2 regions of the Geovibrio thiophilus genome follow, and region 1 is predicted to be linked to the other one. Evidence: riboswitches for the same ligand, from Rfam matches in the RefSeq annotation. Region 1 holds a riboswitch; the other holds the start of a gene.

Region 1 (3,981 bases):
GCTTAATGAGATACTCAAAGTTGGAGTAGCCCGAACCGAAGTCGTCAATGGCTATTTTCACGCCCTGATTCTTGAGTTCCTTCAGTAGGGTGAGAACCTCCTCGAATGCCTGAAGCTCCTCAGTCTCAACTATTTCGATCACAAGCCTGTTCAGCACATCGTGGCTCTTGGCGTAAGTGAGCAGGTATTCCATGGTCTCGTCATTCATCAGGTCTTCTATGGTGAGGTTAATGGAAAACTCATGGGGCAGGTTTTTGAACTTCTGCACGGATTTTTCTATTATGATCAACGTAAGGCGGGGATATATCCTTGTTTTCTTACTTATATCCATGAAGTCGCCCGGAGTGAGTATTCTGCCGTTTTCATCCTCAGCCCGCATGAGGCATTCGTATTTTTCTATCCTGCCGCTTGCTATGTTGTATATCGGCTGAAAGACAGGAAAAACTCCGTCATTCCTGATTGCCGCGTATATGCTTTTCAACACCGCTATGTCTTTTCCGTAACTCGCCGCCATCTGGCTGTCGGCGGGGTCATATATGAAGAAGTCGGTATTTTTGACCTTGGCGTTGTTAAGCGCCATATCCGCATAGGCTAGAACATCCTTGCTGCCTTGAGCTATGCCGCTTCTCAGGGTTACGGGTATCTCCTCACCGTCTGTTTTCACCCCGGTGGAGGCTATGCTGTACTGAACATCTCTGATGTCGTTCATGAAACGCTCAATATCCGTTCCGTCCGCCAGAACGGCGAAGGTGTCGGCGTTGACACGGTAGAAAGAGTAAGGCTTTCTGCTGAGCCTGCGAAAAATACCGGAGCCCACCTCACGTATTACCGCGTCCCCTGTCTTGTTTCCGTAGTGGTCGTTTATGGCGCTGAAACGGTCAATGTCGAGGAGCCCCAGAACAGGAACAGCTGTTTTTTCTATATCAGCCAGAAGCTTCATTCTGCTGCCGAGGCTGGTGAGCACATCCGTATTGAATATGTTTTCAAGCTTGTCTCTGTTTTCCATGAGCTCGGTTATGTCATGCCCTGAGGAGATGTATTCGATTATGCTGCCGTTTTCATCCTTAAGCGGAACAATGGTAGCGCTTTTGTAGTAGCTTGTGCCGTCCGCCTTTTTATTTTTCAGCACACCGTGCCATACCTTTCCGCTGCTGATTGTTTCCCACATTTTACGGAAGGTTTCCCTTGGTGTGGCGGGATGGCGCTCAACGTTGTGGGATTTGCCCATAACATCCTCTTTGGCGTAAAGAGTGGTGGAGCAGAACTTATCGTTGACGTAGTTTATCCGCCCTTGCAGGTCTGTCTTCGAGACGATGGACGAAGCGTCCAGAACAAGCTTGTACTGCTCCAGCATGTTCATTTCACGCAGGCGGCTTCTCTCTATTTTACGGATATATATATTGATATATATGCTGATCAGCGCCGTTATCAGGATGATGATGCCGAGAACGGCGGCAATCCTTATGATGTCATTGTAGAAAATACCCTTCAGCTCGCTTCTTTCCCTGTCGAGATAGGAATTAAAGTCGCTGGAGTAAAACCCTGTCGCCAGTATCCAGTTCCAGTCCGGAATTTTTGCGATGAAGGTGATCTTTTCCTCCGGCTCCTTCCCCTTAGGGGCTTCCCAGCGGTAGGAGACGTATGCCGAGCTCTCTGTCTTCAAGGCGGATGAAAACAGACCGCCGAGGTTTTTGCCGCTTGTATCAGCTATATCAAAAGTGCTCCTGTTTTCAAGCTCCTTCATTACAGGGTGCATGAGAATCCTGTAGTTCTCGTCCATGATGAAGAAATAGCCGTAGTCGTTGTAGCCGAATCGTTCTTCTCTTAAAAGTTCCAGAATGTATTTTTTCAGTCCGGCGTCCTGATATTCGGTGTATGAGGCGGCTGCCACAAATAGCCCCAGCTCCGGCACTGCCTTTGCGAAGGCTATTTTCGGGTACAGGTCGTTTTGGTCTGAAAAGGGTTTAGACCAGTCGTAGGAGCCGAAGGTTTCGTTTTTCTCCCTGAGATCCGTAAGAAATTTTTCCAGTCCGCCGTTGCCTTCCACCGCATCCTGTATCTTTGTGCCTGTGAGAGCCTTGTTTCCGCCGTGGAAAATAAACCTGCCGCTGCGGTCAAAAACGAAGCAGTAGCCTGTTCCGCTGTCCCATTTTATGCTGTCCAGCGTCTGCGTGATTAAGGAGGCGGGGGCATCGACAGCGTATAGATTCTTTAAGATTTCCTCTGTGTTTTCAGCCCTGTTTTTCAGAAAGTCTTTTATCGCTTCCTGCCGCATGAGCCGCATGATCTCAATTTTTGCCGCTGCGCTGCGGATCTCGGTCTTTATGTTCGCTTTCTGGGTTGCGATAAAGCGCTCGCGTATGTTTTCAGCGCGGGCTTCAAACTCCTTTTCCGCTTCATAAAATATAAAATAGCTTATAAGACATATAAACGACACAGAGATAAACAGCACATTAAGCATATTAAGTGTTGGAACAGAGACCTTCGGCTTGCGGTTTATCATATAAAATTACCTGTATCAGCGGATTCTAAAGGATTATAGCCTAAATCGCCTCTTTTTCAATCAATAAAGCGGGGTGTAATACATAGTAAATCTATAGGTTTTATCTTGACAAAAGAAAAATATGGTTTATGCTTGAAATATGCTTATCCAGAGCGGCTGAGGGACGGGCCCGATGAAGCCGCAGCAACCCTGCGCACGAAGGCGCAAAGGTGCTAACTCCCGCCCTTCATATTTTCAGGGGCAGATAGGCGGAGAAAATTCTCCGGTTATAGAAACTCCAAGCCCCCTGATCGTTTACCTGCGGTCAGGGTTTTTTTATAGCCGAATTATTCTCCCATCCGCATCCCCCGGCGTATCCAGAGGAGGACACTATGCCGCACAGACAGGAAACCATAGCCGTAAGAGGGGGCTATAAACCCGAAGAGCACAACGGTTCTATCACTGTTCCCATCTACCAGACGAACGCTTATCAGTTCAGGGATATTGAGCATGCCAGAAATCTGTTTGATCTCAAGGAGTTCGGGCATATATACACTCGGATCACCAACCCGACGACGGCAGTTCTGGAGGAAAGGCTCTGCCTGCTTGAGGGGGGAGTGCACGCAGTGGTTACGTCATCCGGTCACTTTGCGGAGTTCGCCGCGATCAGCGTTATCGCAGGCGCAGGGGATGAAATAGTCTCCTCATCCAGACTCTACGGCGGCTCGGTGAACCTGTTTACCTATTTCCTCGGTAACCTCGGCGTTAAGGTGAATATTGTTGATCAGTATGACCTTGCCGCAGTGGAAAACGCCATAAACGAAAAAACAAAGGCTCTTTTCATAGAAACCATAAGCAACCCCTCATGCGACATAGCGGACTTGGAGGCGTGGAGCGCAATCGCCAAAAAGCACAGGCTGCCTCTTATTGTTGACAGCACGCAGGCTACACCGCTTCTCTGCCGTCCGAAGGATTTCGGGGCGGATATAGTTATCCACTCGCTGACCAAATACATAGGCGGACACGCCAACTCAATGGGCGGAGTCGTGATCGACCTCGGAACATTCGACTGGGCAGGCTCCGGCAGGTTCCCGTCATTTACCGAGCCGAACCCCAGCTACCACGGAATTGTATTCGCTGAAGCCTTCGGAGCGGCAGCATTCGGCGTGAAAGTGCGTGTTGAGGCTCTGAGGGATGCCGGCGGCTGCCTCTCGCCTCAGAACTCGTTTTATATACTTCAGGGTATCGAGACTCTTCATCTGAGGATCAAGGCTCATTCTGAAAACGCTCTTGCTCTCGCCCTGTTTTTGCGGGCTCATGAAAAGGTTGAGTGGGTGAACTACCCTGCGCTTCCCGACAGCCCCAACAAGGCAAGGGCGGATAAATATCTGAAAGGATACGGTTCAGGAGTGCTGAGCTTCGGAGTGAAAGGCGGTTTGGACGCTGCCGTAACGGTTATTGAGGCGCTTAAGATAGCTAACCATGTGGCGAATTTCGCC
Region 2 (3,981 bases), 660 kb from region 1:
GGATCTTTGGTGATGGAGAAGCGGGCTATGCTGTTGAAGGCGATCGCCATGGGTGTTATGGCGTGAGTGGTGGCAATGGGGATCAGAGTCTTCATCATGTCCGGATATGTCGCTCCCCATTCCAGAACCTGCATGCCGCCCATGGAGCCACCCGCCACAGCGAGAAGCTTTTCAATTCCTAAATGGTCTATGAGCCTTTTCTGAAGCTTCACCATGTCCTTAACAGACGCCACGGGGAAACGGATACCGTATCTCTTGCCTGTTGACGGATCCACAGAGGAAGGTCCGGTGGTTCCGAAGCAGCTTCCGAGGAAGTTGGAGCAGATAACGAAGTATTTATTCGTGTCAAAGGTCTTGCCCGGACCTATCATGGAGTCCCACCAGCCGGGCTTCTGCTCATCCGCCCTGTGAAAGCCCGCTGCGTGGGCGCTTCCGGTGAGGGCGTGGCAGACGAGGACTGCGTTTGATTTGTCTTCGCTGAGCTTACCGTATGTCTCGTAACAGCAGGTGACGGAGGATATAACCCTGCCGCTCTCAAATGAGAAATCATCCCTGAAGGTGACGTACTGCGGTTTTACTATGCCTGCGGAGTTTTCCATATATTAAGCCTTCTTTGCCTTCGCAAATGCCTGTTCTATGTCGGCTATTATATCGTCGATGTGCTCTATGCCCACAGAGAGGCGGATAAGCCCGTCCGTTATGCCCGCTTTTGCTTTCTGCTCTGCGTTGAGCTGGCGGTGAGTTGTGCTTGCGGGATGGGTGACAAGGGTTCTTGTGTCGCCTAGGTTGGTGAGGTGAGTGGCAAGCTCTACCCCCTCTATGAAGGCTTTGCCCGCCTGCTGCCCGCCTTTGATGCCGAAGCTCAGCATTGCGCCTGTTCCCTTGGGCATGTATTTTTTCGCTCTTTCACAGTTGGGGTTACCCTCAAGCTCGGGAAAATTCACCCAGTCCACCATGTCGCTTTTCTGAAGATAATCGGCAAGCTTGCGGGCGTTTTCCACATGCCTTTCCATGCGGACATGAAGTGTCTCAAGCCCCTGAAGAAGGAGGAAGGCATTCATGGGACTCATGCAGCCGCCTATGTCACGCATGGTCTGCACGCGCATCTTAACCGCAAGCGCCATATTGCCGAACCTTTCCGCATACACTATGCCGTGGTAGCTGGGATCGGGAGTGGTGAAGGAAGGGAAGCGTCCGCTCTTCGCCCAGTCGAATGTGCCGAGGTCAACGGCGACGCCGCCCATGGAGTTCCCGTGTCCGCCTAAAAATTTGGTTACGGAGTGGACAACCACATCCGCGCCGAAGTCCTTCGGACGGCAGAGAAAAGGAGTGGGGTATGTATTGTCTATCACAAGTGGCAGACCATTTTCATGGGTGATTTTTGCTATTGTCTCAAAGTCAGCTATATCGTTGCCGGGGTTTGCTACTGTCTCAAGATAGACTGCCTTGGTTTTTTCATTTATCAGAGACTTAATTTCGTCAGGGTTATTCTGGTCAAAAGGGCGGAAGGTTATTCCCAGCTTTTTGAAGGTGTGGAAAAACAGGTTGTTCGTCCCGCCGTAGAGCCTGTTTGTGGTGATTATTTCGTCTCCGGCTTCGGCTATGGTGGAGAAAACCATGAACTCTGCAAACTGACCGGAGGAAGCGGCGACAGCACCTGTTCCCCCTTCAAGCATCGCTATGCGGTTTTCCAGTACCTCAACCGTTGGGTTGTTCAGGCGAGTGTAAATGTAGCCTGCCTCTTCCAGATCAAACAGCTTCACCGCGTGGTCGGCGTCACGGAATTTGTAAGCCGTTGTCTGGTATATGGGTACGGCTCTGGCGCCTGTTACGGGGTCTGGTGTCTGTCCGCCGTGTACTGCGATGGTTTCAATGCGGTGCTTGCTCATAGTTTGCCTCCTGAATACAAAAAAAGCCTCTGTCCCAAGGGGAAAGAGGCGTTAGAGTCGTCTTAACGGTTCTTATCTCCCCTGTCTTCACGGCACGCAGGGCAGGAATTAGCACCTTTCCTCAAAGGGCGGTTGCTGTGGTTTCGACGGGCCTGTCCCTCCACCACTCTTGATAAGTAAAAAAGTCTGCAATATTACATCCGATTTTATTACTAAGTCAATGGAATGTTTTGCTTGGTCGGCGGTCTTTTGTCTGATAGCTTGAAAAAATACAGCAGAGACATTCGGAGGGATTATTTTGAACGGTATGATCAGGACATTTGTAATAGCAGCGGCTGTGGTGCTTGCAGTATTCGCCGGAACGGCGGCTTTTAAATATCACAAAAAAGCGGCGAAAGCGGAGAAGGGAATAGCTGATGTGATTCTCGCGCAGAACTGGGAAGAGCGGGAAGTGGGCAATACCGGCATAAAGATACTGGCGCCTGATAATATGAGGGATGTTTCAGCGGCGGCAGAAATCTTTGATAATGCCACGGCGCAGGATGTCCGGCAGTTCTCTTTGGGAACCTTCGGGCTTACTGTCCTTGCGGCGGAGGCTCCCGCGGAGATCAGCGGGGAGGCTTTCTCGGCGGATCTTGTGAATAAGATAAAAAATTCCGGCGCTGCATCTGTTTTTGAGTATGAAATAAAACCGGAAAAGGCAGGCGGGCATTCCGGCTGGCGGCTCACGGGAACAGCAAACACCGGCGGGCAGAAAATCCGTGTGGAGGCGCTGAGCTTTTCCTCCGGAAAACTGCTGAGACACGTAGCGGTCAGCTTTGACGGAAATGACGATAAACTTGAGAAACTCACTGAAAGGATATTGGCATCGGTTGAGCTGGAGTGAGCGCACTAAGTATTATTATACAGAGAGATTGCTTCACCCCTGCGGAGTTCGCAATGACGTAAACTGTACAGTCCCATGGATGGGACTGCGCCGTGTGAAGCGAAGCCGTGTTTACCACGGCGCGAGCGTGTATCTGAAATTCCCATGGAGGGTGAATTTCAGATCATAAAAAAAGAGAACCGTTCTTTTTCGTTAAAGAAAGGTTCTCCCAATTATTAAAATTTTCTGCCCTTATTTCTCCGGTCTCACAGTAAATACGGGGCACGGCGCCTTGCGTACTACCTTTTCGGCAGTTGACCCGAAGAGAACATGGTCAAGCCCTGTTCTGCCGTGGGTGCCGATTACTATCATATCCGCGCCTGTTTCCTTGGCGTGCTTGGTGATTTCAATGAAGGGCGTACCCTTTATCAGCGTCGTGGTGTAGTTAATTCCCTTGAGCACGGGCTGATTCTGTATAAACTCATCAAGCTGCTTTGCGGAGCCCGTTTCTATATCGGTTGAGAGGGACTGCATAGTCACCTGCGGAAGATAGAAAGAGACCACCTGAGTTTCGTCAAACATGACGTGCAGTATCTCAAGCTCTGCTCCGAACTGCTTGGCGAGTTCAGCGGCATATTCAAGGGCAATTTTTGAAGGTTCGGAAAAATCCGTAGGGTAAAGTATTTTTTTAATCTTTATCATCACTGTCCTCCGGAACATAATAAATTATCGAGATAAATCTATTATATACCTTAGCTGACAGTTAAGAAAGACTAAATCAGACGGGAATTACTCTTTTGATTACGTCCATCAGCTCGCTGAACTGGAACGGTTTGTATATAACATCCAATGCGCCAAGCTGATAAGCCGAGAGCATATTCTGCATGTTTTCGTTGCCGGTGATCACGAGAACGGGCATACTGCTTCCGTTGCTTCTGAGCTTATGCAGAAACTGGAGCCCGTCGGTGGCGGGCATCATCAGATCTGTCACCACTAGGTCAAACTCTGTCTCATGAAGCTTGTCAAGAGCGAAACGCCCGTTTTCCACAGTGTCCACATCGTAGTTCTGTTCGGAAAGGAGAGAAGCGAGACCTTCCCGTTCGTATCTGTTGTCCTCAACAATCAAAATTTTCTTTTTCATAACCTGTCCCCGAATAGTGACTGAAAGTTACTTTCCAGAAGCTCCGCCGTTTTCTCCAAGCTCATACCAAGCTCCGCCGCTATTGT

The links. Region 1 has a riboswitch for S-adenosylmethionine ahead of EP073_RS03455 (O-acetylhomoserine aminocarboxypropyltransferase/cysteine synthase family protein). Riboswitches for the same ligand answer to the same signal wherever they lie in the genome.
Region 2: it holds a riboswitch for S-adenosylmethionine, as region 1 does, so the genes downstream of both, EP073_RS00290 (O-acetylhomoserine aminocarboxypropyltransferase/cysteine synthase family protein) here and EP073_RS03455 (O-acetylhomoserine aminocarboxypropyltransferase/cysteine synthase family protein) in region 1, are expected to answer to the same signal.

Annotation. Positions count from the first base shown of each region.
Region 1 covers NZ_CP035108.1:720,787-724,767, forward strand. The annotation lists gene EP073_RS03450 (EAL domain-containing protein) at 1-2,503, opposite strand, end outside; SAM riboswitch class I at 2,644-2,754, shown strand; gene EP073_RS03455 (O-acetylhomoserine aminocarboxypropyltransferase/cysteine synthase family protein) at 2,875-3,981, shown strand, end outside.
Region 2 covers NZ_CP035108.1:60,064-64,044, reverse strand. The annotation lists gene metX (homoserine O-acetyltransferase MetX) at 1-599, opposite strand, end outside; gene EP073_RS00290 (O-acetylhomoserine aminocarboxypropyltransferase/cysteine synthase family protein) at 603-1,889, opposite strand; SAM riboswitch class I at 1,959-2,068, opposite strand; gene EP073_RS00285 (hypothetical protein) at 2,188-2,775, shown strand; gene EP073_RS00280 (universal stress protein) at 3,007-3,456, opposite strand; gene EP073_RS00275 (response regulator transcription factor) at 3,533-3,895, opposite strand; gene EP073_RS00270 (TatD family hydrolase) at 3,892-3,981, opposite strand, start outside.